DNA from 3 places in the Listeria marthii genome. Region 1 is predicted to be linked to each of the others. Evidence: predicted binding sites of a transcription regulator. Region 1 holds the regulator's gene; each other region holds the start of a gene.
What was found. Region 1 encodes Rex, which represses fermentation and respiration genes when NADH is low (regulators of the CRP and FNR family bind a similar motif). Its sites were predicted from a motif close to TTGTGAAATATTTCACAA; they were not measured.

Region 1 (5,091 bases):
AGTTAATAGAAGTGCTGCAACGGATGATGCGTTTTGTAGTGCGGAACGTGTTACTTTAGTTGGATCGACAATACCAGCATCAATCATGTTTACCCATTCGCCGTTTGCTGCGTTGAAACCAACGCCAACTGCTTCGTGTTTCAAGCGTTCTACGATAACGGAACCTTCTAGGCCAGCGTTATGTGCGATTTGGCGAACTGGTTCTTCTAGAGAACGAAGCACGATGTTGATACCTGTTTCTACGTCGCCTTCTGCTTCAAGTGCTGCTACTTTGTTGTAAATACTTACAAGGGCAGTACCACCACCGGCTACGATACCTTCTTCTACAGCTGCACGAGTAGAGTTAAGGGCATCTTCAATACGTAATTTACGTTCTTTTAGCTCTGTTTCAGTTGCAGCGCCGACTTTAACGACAGCTACTCCACCTGCAAGTTTTGCTAAACGCTCTTGTAATTTTTCTTTATCAAATTCAGAAGTAGTTTCTTCCATTTGCGCACGAAGTTGATTTACACGAGCGCTAATTTGAGTGGAATCGCCTGCTCCTTCTACGATAGTTGTATCATCTTTTGTTACGACTACTTTGTTAGCAGTTCCAAGTTGATCAATGGTAGCTGTTTTCAGTTCTAAGCCTAAATCTTCTGTGATTACTTGTCCACCAGTTAAAATAGCTACGTCTTCTAGCATTGCTTTACGACGATCGCCGAAACCAGGAGCTTTTACTGCTACTACGTTAAATGTTCCACGAAGTTTGTTTAGCACAAGAGTTGCTTGAGCTTCTCCTTCAACATCTTCCGCGATAATTAACATTGGACGACCTTGTTGAACTACTTGCTCTAAAACTGGTAAGATTTCTTGAATGTTGTTGATTTTTTTATCTGTAATTAAGATATATGGTTTTTCAAGAACAGCTTCCATTTTATCGGAATCGGTTACCATGTAAGGGCTAGTGTAGCCGCGGTCGAATTGCATACCTTCTACTACGTCTAATTCTGTTGCAAAACCTTTGGATTCTTCAATAGTGATAACGCCGTCGTTACCAACACGTTCCATTGCTTCTGCGATTAATTTACCAACTTCTTCATCACCAGAAGAAATAGCTGCAACTTGAGCGATAGACTCTTTGCTTTCAATTGGTTTAGAGATAGCTTTTAATTCTTCGATAGCTGTTGCTACGGCTTTTTCGATACCGCGGCGAACGCCTACTGGGTTTGCTCCAGCTGTTACGTTTTTTAAGCCTTCTTGAATCATTGCTTGCGCTAAAACGGTAGCTGTTGTAGTTCCGTCCCCAGCAACATCATTGGTTTTAGAAGCAACTTCAGATACAAGTTTTGCTCCCATGTTTTCAAATGGGTCTTCTAATTCGATTTCTTTTGCAATCGTTACACCATCATTTGTAATTAACGGAGAACCGAATTTCTTTTCTAAAACAACATTACGACCTTTTGGGCCAAGCGTTACTTTTACTGCGTTTGCTAATTGGTCGACACCACGTAACATGGCACGACGAGCATCTTCACTAAATTTAATATCTTTTGCCATTTTATATTTCCCTCCGATTATTTCTTTTTTTAAAATTATTTAGTAATTGCTAAAATGTCACTTTCACGTAAAATCAGATAGTCAGTTCCTTCATACGTTACTTCTGTTCCAGAGTATTTTGCGAAAATTACTGTGTCACCTTCTGCAACTTCAAGTGTTTCTCTTGTTCCGTTTTCTAGAACACGACCTGAACCGACTGCAACAATTTTCCCTGATTGCGGTTTTTCTTTGGCAGAGTCTGGTAATACAATCCCACTCGCTGTTTTTTCCTCTGCTTCAAGTACTTCAATTACAACACGATCTCCTAATGGTTTTAACAATGTAAATGACCTCCTCTGATATAATTACATTTTTCATTTTAGCACTCGACACATCAGAGTGCTAATACAGTTATTATGATACCAAACTGAATAAAAATTGCAAGCAAAAACGTTTAAAAAATGGAAGAATTCTTATTTGCGGTAAAGCTTGATAACGAGTACAATAAGGAGAGCTATTTCCGCTTGTTTGAAGCAATTTAGCATGATTTTTGTTTTTAGAGAGGATGCGTCTTTTTTGGCTAAACGTTATATTACGATTGTGTTAGTTTATTTGTTATTACTGTTCTCTGCATCTATTGGAATTCCAATTGTTCAACATATTTTATTAAGTGTCACTTCCCTTTCGGCGGAAGATGCTGCGGCTTATGGAATGGTTATTTGGTCGATATTTTCTAATCTTTTATCGCTGGCTATTATCATTCCGATGCTTTATAGAAAACCAAAAGAAAATAAAATTGAACTCGGTGAAAAAACGAAACCACTATTTAGTATCGTTTGGATTATCGGTGGTGTCATTGGATTATATGTAGCGCAAATTATTTGTAGCATTATTATTACGATGATTTCTGGGGACATGAGCACGTCTGCAAATACGGAATTACTAGTTGATTTGACAAAAGCTGCACCGATTTTCTTGATTTTCATTTCCATTCTAGGCCCAATTTTAGAAGAGCTTGTATTTAGAAAAGTGGTTTTTGGTGGGCTGAGCAATGTCATGAATATTCATGTGGCTGCGGTTATTAGTTCGCTTTTCTTTGGACTGCTTCATGGGGATATTTCCTTTTTACTGACTTATTTTGTCATCGGACTGATTCTTTGTTTTCTTTATACGAAAACGAAACGGATTGTGGTTTCGATGGGCGCTCATATTTTGATGAACACGATTGTTTTGCTTTTGAGTCTCGGAATAATTGGAGGATAATATGAAAAATTCATTAATTAAGCAAAGTTTTCTTTATTTTGCGCTTGGTCTTGTATTTGTATATTTTGTTATTGTTCGTGTAGCTGAATATGGTTATGATATCCTTGCTTATATACTTATTATAATGACATTAATGGATTTTGGGATTGGTATCGGCTTGATTATTACCGGACTGAGAAGACGTAAAAAAAACCTGTAGAAAGTAAGTTTTAGCTTACCTTCTACAGGTTTTTTTATTCTGTTTTCGCTGGATAATTTTCCAGGAAATAGATTAACGTTTGTAATTCCGTTGTAAGATCGATATGGTGCACACGAACTTGTTTTGGAACACTGATACGAGCTGGTGTAAAGTTTAGGATACCTTTAACATCTGCTTCGATTAAACGATCTACCGTTACTTGTGCTTCGTCAGCTGGAACTGTCAGAATAACTACTTCCACACCGTTTTCACGAACAATTTCTTCCATATCATTTAAATGATAAATCGGAATATCTTGTTGAACACTACCTACTTTCGCTGGATCCACATCAAATGCAGCAACGATTTTGATATTATTGTTTTTCATGAAATTATAATGTAATAATGCTGTCCCTAGGTTACCAACACCGATAAGTGCAACATTTGTCTGTTTGTCCTGACTGAGTGTTTTGCTGAAAAAGTCGAGTATGTATGAAACGTTATACCCGTATCCTTTCTTACCTAATGCGCCAAAGTACGAAAAATCACGTCGAATAGTCGCTGAATCAACTTTCACCGCTTCACTTAATTCCGCTGATGATACTCGTTCCTTACCTGACTCATCTAGGTATTTCAAGTAACGATGATATAATGGTAAGCGTTTTGCTGTCGCTTGTGGAATTTTAGTTGTTTCCTCCATCATGCCTTCTGTCCCTTCTTCTTTTAAATTTTTTCTGAAGTTGAAGCTTTTGTGAACTGTACTTCCTTTCACATGCTTGCTTATATACTATAAACATTTCACAAGGAATGCACAAACTTTTTGCTCATAACTTTCAAGTAAGGTTTTGTCCCGCAAAATATCCGGTGCAGTCCTTCTTTTCTATTCTACGCTAAAATCACAAATAATGCGAGTGTTTTCACAAACTAACTGATTCGTGAACAATTGGCTATCTCATTGCGATTACTTGGCTTTTAAGATAAACTAGTAGGGAGAACGTTCGAGGAGAGAGATTATGATATTATTACAAGTTCAGCAAATTTCTAAATTCTTCGGTGCAGAAGTAATTTTAGATAATATTAAATTAGAAGTAAAAACTGGTGACCGAATTGCTTTAGTTGGCAGAAATGGCGCAGGAAAATCTACTTTACTTAAAATCATCGCAGGCAAAATGAGCTATGACGGCGGAACCATTTCCAAACCTAAAAGTGTCGAAATTGGCTATTTGGCGCAAAACACTGGGCTAGAGTCTTCCAAAACTATTTGGGATGAAATGCTTAGCGTGTTTGACTCACTTCGAAAAATGGAAGCTGATTTGCGCAAAATGGAGCTTCGTCTCGGCGAACCAGAACTATATAATGACCCGGAAAAATATCAAGCATTGATGACGGATTACGATACATTGCAGCATACCTTTAAAGAAATTGGCGGGTATACGTATGAAGCTGAAATCCGCTCTGTTTTAAATGGTTTGCGCTTTTATCCTGATGATTATGAAGTGGAGATTGCTTCTTTAAGTGGTGGGCAAAAGACACGGCTCGCACTGGCCAAATTGTTGCTTGCTAAACAAGACATTCTTGTTCTCGATGAACCGACCAACCATTTAGATATCGAAACGTTAGCATGGCTAGAAACGTATTTACAAAACTACCACGGCTCCTTACTTATCGTATCCCATGATCGCTACTTCCTTGATAAAGTCGTTAACCAAGTATACGAAATCAGCCGCACCAAAATCGATCACTACAAAGGCAATTACAGTTCGTTTGTCAGTCAAAAACAAGCCAAACTGGAACAAATGTGGAAAGAATTCGATAAACAACAAAAACAAATTGCAAAACTAGAAGATTTTGTCGCAAGAAATATCGTTCGCGCATCCACAACTAAACGCGCGCAAAGTCGAAGAAAACAATTAGAAAAAATGGATGTGCTCGGTCGACCTCAAGGGGATGAAAAAGCCGCTCACTTTGGTTTCCAATTTGAAAAGCAAACCGGTAAGGATGTTTTAATGGTAGATCAGCTAAGCATTGGTTATGCAAAAGACAAGCGCATTGCTTCCAATCTAACCTTCGAAATGAAACGCCAAGATAGCCTTGCACTCGTTGGCCCAAATGGAATCGGCAAGTCTACCCTA
Region 2 (5,091 bases), on a different contig from region 1:
TAGGTGACGATTTAGTAGTAGTTTCCCCTGACCATGGTGGAGTTACTCGTGCCCGCAAAATGGCTGACCGTTTGAAAGCGCCGATTGCTATCATTGATAAGCGTCGCCCGCGTCCAAACGTAGCTGAAGTAATGAACATCGTTGGTAATGTAGAAGGAAAAGTTTGTATTATTATTGATGATATCATTGATACAGCAGGAACAATCACGCTTGCTGCTAAAGCATTACGTGAAGCTGGCGCAACAAAAGTTTACGCATGTTGTTCGCACCCAGTTCTTTCAGGTCCAGCTATGAAACGCATTGAAGAATCACCAATCGAAAAATTAGTTGTTACAAACTCCATCGCTCTTCCAGAAGAAAAATGGATCGACAAAATGGAACAACTATCTGTTGCAGCTCTTCTTGGTGAAGCAATCGTACGCGTTCATGAAAATGCTTCTGTAAGTTCTTTATTCGAATAAAATTTTAAGCTAAAAACAGGATTTCTCTTAGAGGAATCCTGTTTTTTATTGGTGTTAAAAATATGTCTAAATTATGTTACTGAAACTAAAATAATACCATTTTATAAAAGAAAAGTTCACAAAAAATCCATGGTATCTCAAAGGCGTTTAGGTTATTCTTAGACAGTTGTAAAACAAAAAAGAGGAGGAACAACGATGAAAATGCTTAAAAAGGGAACAATGGCTTTATTTGTAATGGTTATGGCAGTAATGTTAGTAGCTTGTGGAGGGAAAGAAGAAACAAAAACATACGAACTTTCTCAAAATGGTTCTACTACAAAAATGACTTATACTTATGTAAAGGATAAAGTTACTAAACAAACAACAGAAAACGAAATGACTTACGCTGCTCTAGGCTTTAAAAACAAAGAAGAAGCTGAAAAAGCGTTAAAAGAATCAAGCGATAAGTTCCAAGGCGTTGAAGGTGTAAAAGAAAGCATTGAGTATAAAGACGACAAAGCAATCGAAACACTAGAAATTGACTACGAAAAAGCAGATGCAAAAGAATTAGTTAAACTTCCAGGATTCGCTGCAAGTGGCGATATCGAAAGCGGAATTAGCATGGAAGAATCTTCAAAAATGCTAGAATCCCAAGGTTTTAAAGAAGTTAAATAATAAGTTTACGATAAAAAAGAAGTATCCGCTCAGTCGGATACTTCTTTTTGTTTGATAATCATGTGCGTTAATAACAACGGAGCTTAACTATTGGCGTGCTATAAAAAGTTCACAAAAAATCCATTGTATCTCAAATGCAGTTAGGTTATTCTGAGGCGAATGTGAAACAAAAAGAGGAGGAACAACGGTGAAATTACTTAAAAAGGGAACAATGGCTTTATTTGTAATGGTTATGGCAGTGATGTTAGTAGCTTGTGGAGGGAAAGTAGAAACAAAAACGTACGAACTTTCTCAAAATGGTATAGAATCTAAATTGATATACACTTGTAAAGGAGACAAAGTCACGAAGCAAACAGCTGAAAATAGAATGCCTTACACTGCGCTAGGCGTTAGTTCAAAAGAAGACGCTGAAAAAATGCTTAAAGAAAGAAGTGATAAGTTTCAAAACATTAACGGATTAAAAGCGGAAATGGAATATAAAGATGATAAAGCTATTGAAACGATAGAGGTAGATTACACTAAAATTTCTTCAGAAGATATAAGGAAACTCCCGGGTATGACTACAAATGGTGATACTTCTAAGGGGATTAGTATGAAAAAGTCTGTAAAATTGCTAAAATCTCAAGGTTATAAAGAAGTTAAATAATAAATTTGTATCAAAAAAGAAGTATCCGCTCAAACGGATACTTCTTTTTATTTAATAATCCTGCGCTTCAATAACAACGGCCGTACCAGATGCGGTAACCATCAGCATCCCGTTATCCGCTCCAAGCACTTCATAATCAATATCAACGCCAATAACGGCATTTGCGCCAATATCTTTCGCGCGTTGTTCCATTTCACGAATCGCTTCCTCGCGAGCGTTAATAAGCTCGTCCTCATAACCTTGCGAACGACCCCCGAAGAAATTTCTCAGTCCGGCTCCAATATCTTTCATAAAGTTAACGCCAGTGATGACTTCGCCGAAAACGATTTTTTTATACTCGATAATTTGTTTACCTTCAATATTTGGTGAGGTTGTTACGATCATAATTTCATCCCTCCAGTTTTCTTTTATCATACTCCTTAGAGCTTTTTCTAGTCAAAGGATATCCGGCTAATTTTTGCGATTTCGCGCTTTTTCGATATAAGAAATGGCGTCCGGAACTTTACAAGCATTTTTCCCTAAATTCACATGAACTTTCCCGACTGATTCCGCAGCTTCTATCGCTTTTTCATGCAAATCGTCGTTATAAATGCCGCAAGAAATAATGAAACTGTTCATCGAATATCGCGTTCTGTTGGATTCTGCTTGTAACGTTTCTTTGGCGCGCTTTAATAGCTCTTCTGCTTCGGGCAAATCGTTAATATGCTCGCTAAAAATCTGCCAGCCCATTGCTTTCGTTAAATCATAATCACTTTCAACCCACTTTTTGGCGAAAATGAGCGAATCTTCTCTTTTACTGACAAGTGATGCAAGTGCGAAAGTTAGTTGTGACCACGTTTCTCGAAAAGCAATATTCCATTTTTCGATTTGCTCAGTAGTCATTTTGTTCGGATCAATCGCGAGCAATCCGAGGTAAATCAAGTCGCTGTTGCTCGATTCGATTAGCTCTACAGCAAGTTCGTAGTTTTTCGTCAATTTTTCCCGGCGAATAATTTTCTTTAAATCGCCAATTTTCAGCCCGTAAAGTTCTAATGTTTCAGGGCAACCGTGATTTCGGAAAATTTTAACGGTGTTTGGATTTTCTAAGGTTTGAAGTTCGGTGTTAAGTTGGTCAAAAGTAATCATGCGGCGCTCTCCTCTCGAATAAATTAAGTATAACAAAAAAGCATGCTAAGGCGCATGCTTTTAAGATTCAGAGCTTATTAGTCAACTTGTTTCATTGCGTCGTCGAGAACTTTTTTAAGTGTGTCTGCTGAATTTTTCATTTGTTCTTTTTCTTTATCTGTCAAGTTCATTTCAACAATGTGGCGAACGCCTTGACGGTTAACTACTGCAGGTGCGCCGATATAAATGTCGTTCATACCGTAATGACCATCTAAATAAACGGAAAGTGGTAAAATCGCATTTTCGTTATTTAGGATCGCTTTTGTAATACGGGCAAGTGCAGCTGCGACACCGTAGAAAGTAGCGCCTTTTTTATTAATGATTTCATAAGCTGCATCACGAACGCTTACGAAGATAGTATCCATTGCGCCTTGTTCGTCTTCGCTAATCCATTCAGTAATTGGAAGGCCGCCGACAGTTGTGTGGCTCCATGCTGGGAATTCAGTATCACCGTGTTCGCCAAGAATGTAACCATGGACGTTACGAGCATCCACTTTTAAATAATCGGCAATCGACATACGGAAACGAGCTGTATCAAGACTTGTTCCGGAACCGATAACACGTTCTTTAGGAAGACCTGAGAATTTCCAAGTCGCATAAGTTAGGATGTCCACTGGGTTAGACGCGATTAGGAAAATGCCGTCAAATCCGCTGGCCATAACTTCGTCCACGATGCCTTTCATGATTTTGATATTACGGTTTACTAAGTCTAAACGAGTTTCGCCAGGTTTTTGCGCAGTTCCAGCTGTTACAACAACTAAATCTGCATCATGGCAATCGCTATAATTCGCTGAGTAGATTTTCTTTGGTGTGGAAAATGGAACGGCGTGGCTTAAATCCATTGCATCCCCAATAGTTCTGTCTTTATCTATGTCAATAATGCCAAATTCTTGTCCGATGCTTAAGTTTACACAAGCAAATGCGTAACTGGAACCAACTGCTCCGTCGCCAACTAAAATAATTTTTTGATGATCTTTCATTTCGAATTCCTCCTATAAAAAATCTATTTACTAGTACAGTATACCATGTATTTTTCATTTGTGAAGCGTTGAACGTCCTAAATTTAAAAAAGTTGTTATAATGTTTTTGTGAAAACGCTATAGTACAGTTTGGAAGCGTCTGCATTCGCGTTCAACCGCTATTTTCTGTTTACCTTTTATTGAGAATTATAAACCTTACAAATCAAAATAAGGCTATTCCTTTGTTTTGCTATTTTTCTAACGGGTAGATATAATGTAGATGTACCAAAATTGAATGAGTGGAGTGATTTTTTATGGCAACAACATTAGAGGTCCAGAAAAGAGAAACAACGCAACATTCAGAAGTAACGAGATTGCGTAGTGAAGGAAAAGTACCTGGAATTATTTATGGTTACAAATCAGAGAATGTTCCAGTTTCCGTTGATTCTTTGGAATTAATCAAAGCAGTTCGTGACAATGGTCGAAACGCCGTATTTTCAGTGACTGTAGACGGCAAGAAATTAAATGTTCTATTGCATGAATATCAAGTGGATCCGTTAAAAGACGTTTTAGTACACGTTGATTTACTAGCGGTTGATATGAATGAAGAAGTTGAGACCGATGTTCGCGTGGTATTAGTTGGCGATGCACCTGGCGTTAAAGCTGGCGGCGTATTACAGCAAATTATCCATGACGTAAAAGTTTCAGCAACACCAGAAAAATTACCAGAAACAATTGAATTAGACATTTCTTCATTAGAAATCGGTGATGTTTTAACAACAAACGATCTTCCAGAAAACAAAGACTATGTCGTGCAAGCAGAGGAAGAAGAAACAGTAGTTACTGTATCTGCTCCGCGTGCTGAAGAAGAACCAACGACTACGGAAGCGCCAGAGCCAGAAGCTGTACATGGTAAAGATGAAGAGCCTGTTGAATAATTTCTAATAAATAACGATGGGAGATTCGCATTTATTTGCGATATCTTCCATTTTTTTTGTTATAATAGTTTCGAGAAGGAGGCGTTTATATGCTTGATAAATCAGTACCACATATTTCTGTTGCGATGGTCAATCACAATGCCGCGAATTATCCGGAGTTTCATTTACCAGCGGGATATTCTTTTTGCTTTTATAAAGAAGGATTGGAAGAAGATTGGTGTAGATTACAATTAGAAACTGGTCAGGTACCATCAATGGATAGTATTCGC
Region 3 (5,091 bases), on a different contig from region 1:
GAACGATAAAGGCTGTTAAAATATTATCTGCGGTTTTAGTGACCTTTATAGTAATAGTAATTGCGGGGATGCAATTTTATCGGGTTAATAAATGGTGGATTGACGGATCTAATTCAGATGCTCTCTCGGGATTAAATGGAACCTTCGCGGGAACAATTCTATCAGCAATCCTTATGGTCATAGGTGTAGCAATTTTAGTTATAATCACATTGCTTCCAACGCTTCTTTTGAATACGGCAGCTGTGGTAGACGGATATATCTATAAAAAGTACGCAGAAGAATTCAAGAAAGAATATGAGTTTACAGAAAAAGAATGGTACGGGGAATGAAACTGACGAATATATTATTCAACAAAGAAATCATCCGAAAAATCAGCTTTAATCAAGCCAATCAAGTAATCAACAAGACAACCATAGAAAAAACAATGAACCAAAAAATGTTGCTTCTGAGATATATTATCTTTGCAATTATCATCAGTATTGAAATCCTATTAGCGAGCACCTTCTCTGGTTGGGTTGTTAGCAGCCCGGTATTTGCCTTAATAGAATGGGTTGTTGTTTTAGTCACAATCATTTATTTTTTCAAGATAAATTTAAAAAGTTTCTCAGAAAACTATTTATCAAGATTTTATTCATGTTGTTCTATTATTTTTAGTATTATATCGGTTATTTTTTCACTAGGATTATGGTTTGTATTCGGAGCATTTTCAGCGGGAATAAAAGATGAATATATAGCGCAAATTGTGATCCAAACTATTAGCGCGGTTGGTGGTGTTACACTGGTTAGCTTTGCAATCTACAAATATTTACAATACCTCGAAATAAACGAATTAGCAGACTTTGATTCAACAATTAAAATTCCTTTGTGGGGAAAAATTGTTGATAAGTCCTTAATTTATGGAGTTGTTATTGTTATAGCGGGTATGCAGATTTATCGAATGAATAAATTTTGGCTTTTAAATGACGACTCGTGGATTTCTACAATGTTAGTTCCTTTGGGTCAAATATTATTAGTGGCTATTGTTGTATTTCTATTGGTAGCTATTCCCGTGCGCTTTTTTTACCCAGACTTTGTCAAAAGTTACTTGCTTCAAAAATATACAGAAGCGTTTCGTAAAGAGCACGGCTTCACTGAAAAACAATGGTACAGCGAATAAATAAAAAAGAAGTCCTCAACTGAGGACTTCCTTTTTTTCTACAACATCATCCATGCACACTAGCAAACTCCGCATCACGCAACTCGACGCGGCGAATTTTCCCAGAATCCGTTTTCGGCAATGCCTCAACAAACTCAATCCGGCGTGGATATTTATATGGAGCAGTTTGTTCTTTCGTAAATGTTTGTAATTCATGCACAAGCTCATCGGTGCCCTCGTAGCCATCTTTTACGACGATAAATGCTTTTACAACGGTTCCGCGGATTTCGTCGGGGCTTGCGACAACAGCGACTTCTTTTACGGCTGGGTGATGTGTGAGCGCGTCCTCTACTTCGAACGGTCCAATCGTGTAACCCGAGCTAATAATAATATCGTCATTCCGGCCTTGGAACCAGTAATAATTATCTTCATCGCGAATAGCTCGGTCACCAGAAACGAAATAGTCGCCACGAATCGCTTTTTGCAAACGTTCTGGTTCTTTATAATACTCTTTAAAAAGTGCCGGGAAGTCTCTACGCATCGCGATATCACCAATCTCACCAACGCCGACCGGATTGCCATCAGCATCAATAATCGCCATGTATTCTGGCAAAATCGGTTTGCCCATCGAACCCGGGCGAATCGGCGTATCAACAAGTGTCCCAATCAAAAGCGTGCTCTCCGTTTGGCCGTAACCGTCACGAACTTTAACATCAAAATTGTCTTGGAAAACTTGAATTACTTCGCGGTTTAAAGGTTCGCCCGCTGATACGGCGCTACGAAGTGAACTTAAATCGTGTTCGCGCAGATTGTTCACTTTTGCCATTAAACGGTATTCTGTTGGCGTACAGCATAGCACATTGATTTTTTCTTCTTCCAGTAAATGAAGTTGTTTTTCAGGGATAAAACGTCCGTTGTAAATGAAGCCAGTCGCGCCTTTTCCAAGTACAGAAAGGAAGGGAGACCAAACCCATTTTTGCCAACCGGGGCCAGCTGTAGCCCAAACGATATCGTCTTCGTGAATATCTAGCCAATGATCGGCCGCAATACGGATATGCGCGTAACCCCAACCGTGGATATGTACAACACCTTTAGGATTACCAGTTGTTCCACTCGTGAAAGCAAGCAGACAAGCGTCATCGCGAGAAGTTTCTACGCGTTCAAACTCGGTCGAAGCGTCTTCCATCAATGTTTCGTAATGATCCCAGCCAGATAATTTATCACCAACAATGATTTTTTTCGAAACGGAAGGCGTATTTTCAATTTTATCAAATTCGGCAGTCATTCCATTGTAAGAAACGATTGCTTTTACGTTTGCGTGATGGATGCGGTATTCTAAGTCGTGCGCTTTAAGTAGCTCCGATGCCGGGATAATAATGGCACCAGCTTTCCATAAGCCCATATAAATAGCGTAAGTTTCTAGTAGTCTAGGTGTCATAACGATTACATGGTCGCCTTTTTTAATCCCAGCGTCTTTAACCACATTGGCAAATTTGTTCGCTTGTTCAAGTAGGTGGCGGTAGCTCCATGTTTTTGTTTCGTCATGGTCGTTTTTCCAAATTAAAGCAGTTTTTTCAGAACTGAATTTAGCAATCTCGTCAGTAATATTATAAAGTTCTGGAGCGATTAAGTTTTCTGAATTCATAATGACTCTCCTTTATAAGTAGATTGTATATTTTGATAATTTTGTTTTAGTACCTAGTATTAATATATGGTAATATAAATGCTCCGTGAAAGCAACTAAAGTGTTCCTGTGAAAATTTGAGCAGATTGTTCTTACATCTAATCCAAGCTATGCTAAAATAGCTGTAAGTGACTTTTTAGAAATGAGGTGCATAGATGGAACGAGCTTTCTTTATGCAACAAGCGCTTGAAGAAGCCGAGAAAGCACGAGAAATTGGGGAAGTTCCAATTGGTGCAGTCGTTGTTTTAGATGGAGAAATTATTGGCCGGGCGCATAATTTGCGTGAAACGAGCCAAAATGCAGTGACCCATGCGGAATTACTTGCCATTCAAGACGCGTGTAAACATCAGAATTCATGGCGACTCAGCGGTGCAGAACTGTACGTTACGCTAGAACCGTGCCCGATGTGTAGCGGTGCCATTTTGCTTTCGCGGATTGAAAAGGTTTATTACGGGGCAAAGGATCCAAAAGCCGGAACAGCGGGATCATTAATGAATTTGCTTCAAGATGACCGATTTAATCATACGTGTGAAGTAGAAGCTGGATTAATGGAAGCCGAAAGCAGCGAAATGTTAAAAAGTTTTTTCCAAGAACTGCGAAAACGGAATAAATTAAATAGGTCTTAATGCTCATTATGCGAAATGATACTTTTATGAAAGTTATTGTGAAATAAAAAGCAATAAGCCTTACCAACATTTACAGCCAGATAATAATTGCGAAAATCATCACAATCTAACAAAAACAAAATAACATCGAAAGTACTAAATAAATTTGCCGCAAAATAGGATAAAATATACTCCATATAGAACTCATTATAAAGTAAAAATCTTTCTTAACTAGTTCCTAAATCTTTGGAAAATAAGGATTACATATTATTGTATTATGCTTTGTGAATTACAGAGCAACTGGAGGCGTCACTTTGGGCGGTTTTTCACAAGGTTTTTAAGAAAGAAGCACAAATCAAGGAACGAAACAGTAATTTTTAGCTTAAAAAGGAGGAGAAAAGGGTGGATAAACTATTTTTAGCCCGTTTTCAATTCGCATCAACAACAATTTTCCATTTCTTATTTGTACCACTTTCAATTGGACTTGTATTTATGGTTGCTCTTATGGAAACGTTGTATGTCGTGAAGGGGAAAGAAATTTACAAAAAAATGTCGAAGTTTTGGGGACACATTTTCCTTATTAACTTCGCGGTCGGTGTCGTAACCGGTATTATTCAAGAATTCCAGTTTGGGATGAACTGGTCGGATTACTCTAGATTTGTTGGGGACGTATTCGGTGCACCACTTGCAATCGAAGCGTTACTTGCATTCTTTATGGAATCTACGTTCATCGGACTTTGGATTTTTGGTTGGGATAAACTTAGCAAAAAGCTACATTTAGCTTGTATTTGGCTTGTTTCAATCGGAACAATTATGTCTAGTTTCTGGATTTTAGCAGCGAACTCATTTATGCAACATCCGGTTGGTTTTGAATTTAAAAATGGCCGTGCGGAAATGAATGACTTCTTGCAACTTATTACTAATGGACAACTACTTGTGGAATTCCCGCACGTTATATTCGGGGCATTTGCCACTGGGGCCTTTTTCATTGCCGGTGTCAGTGCGTATAAGATGCTCAAAAAACAAGATGTCGCCTTCTTTAAACGATCATTCCAAATTGCAATGGTCATGGCGGTAATCGGTGGTTTTGGTGTGGCTTTCAGTGGTCACTCGCAAGCGCAATACTTGGTTAAAACACAACCAATGAAAATGGCAGCGACGGAAGGGATATGGGAAGATACAGCCGACCCTGCTCCGTGGACGATGATTGCCAAAATTAACCCGGAAGAGAAGAAAAACGAATGGGAAGTCAATGTCCCATACGCGCTAAGTTTCTTATCTTACGGAACATTAACTGGTAGTGTTGAAGGTATGAACACCCTGCAAAAACAATATGAAGAAAAATATGGTGAAGGTGACTACATCCCACCAGTTAAAACAGCATTTTGGAGCTTCCGTATCATGGTTGGCGCTGGTATGTTAATGATTTTATTCGCGCTAATCGGTATCGTGCTTGCTTGGAAGAAAAAACTTGTTAATGCAAAATGGTATTTACGTTTGATGATTCCAATGATTGGATTCCCGTTCCTGGCGAATTCCATGGGTTGGATTATGACAGAAATAGGGCGACAACCATGGGTAGTTTTCGGTTACATGAAAACCGCTGATGCTGTATCGCCAAACGTTTCAGCAGGACAAATTTTATTCTCGATAATTGCGTTCTCGAC

Region 2: a site for Rex is predicted at 3,964-3,981, ahead of HCJ55_RS07775 (L-lactate dehydrogenase). Genes of this name have one in related genera too.
Region 3: a site for Rex is predicted at 3,533-3,550, ahead of HCJ55_RS09420 (cytochrome ubiquinol oxidase subunit I). Genes of this name have one in related genera too.

The regions. Positions count from the first base shown of each region.
Region 1 is NZ_JAASWB010000001.1:271,922-277,012, forward strand. Features, by position in the region: gene groL (chaperonin GroEL) at 1-1,539, opposite strand, end outside; gene groES (co-chaperone GroES) at 1,575-1,859, opposite strand; gene HCJ55_RS01410 (CPBP family intramembrane glutamic endopeptidase) at 2,095-2,781, shown strand; partial or broken gene HCJ55_RS01415 (DUF4305 domain-containing protein) at 2,783-2,987, shown strand; gene HCJ55_RS01420 (redox-sensing transcriptional repressor Rex) at 3,015-3,662, opposite strand; gene HCJ55_RS01425 (ABC-F family ATP-binding cassette domain-containing protein) at 3,973-5,091, shown strand, end outside.
Region 2 is NZ_JAASWB010000004.1:15,547-20,637, reverse strand. Features, by position in the region: gene HCJ55_RS07800 (ribose-phosphate diphosphokinase) at 1-461, shown strand, start outside; gene HCJ55_RS07795 (YehR family lipoprotein) at 657-1,115, shown strand; gene HCJ55_RS07790 (YehR family lipoprotein) at 1,303-1,761, shown strand; gene HCJ55_RS07785 (putative heavy metal-binding protein) at 1,813-2,145, opposite strand; gene HCJ55_RS07780 (DNA alkylation repair protein) at 2,212-2,886, opposite strand; gene HCJ55_RS07775 (L-lactate dehydrogenase) at 2,964-3,905, opposite strand; gene HCJ55_RS07770 (50S ribosomal protein L25/general stress protein Ctc) at 4,199-4,822, shown strand; gene HCJ55_RS07765 (GNAT family N-acetyltransferase) at 4,912-5,091, shown strand, end outside.
Region 3 is NZ_JAASWB010000004.1:350,160-355,250, forward strand. Features, by position in the region: gene HCJ55_RS13935 (hypothetical protein) at 1-329, shown strand, start outside; gene HCJ55_RS09405 (hypothetical protein) at 326-1,156, shown strand; gene mbcS (acyl-CoA synthetase MbcS) at 1,203-2,780, opposite strand; gene tadA (tRNA adenosine(34) deaminase TadA) at 2,975-3,445, shown strand; gene HCJ55_RS09420 (cytochrome ubiquinol oxidase subunit I) at 3,827-5,091, shown strand, end outside.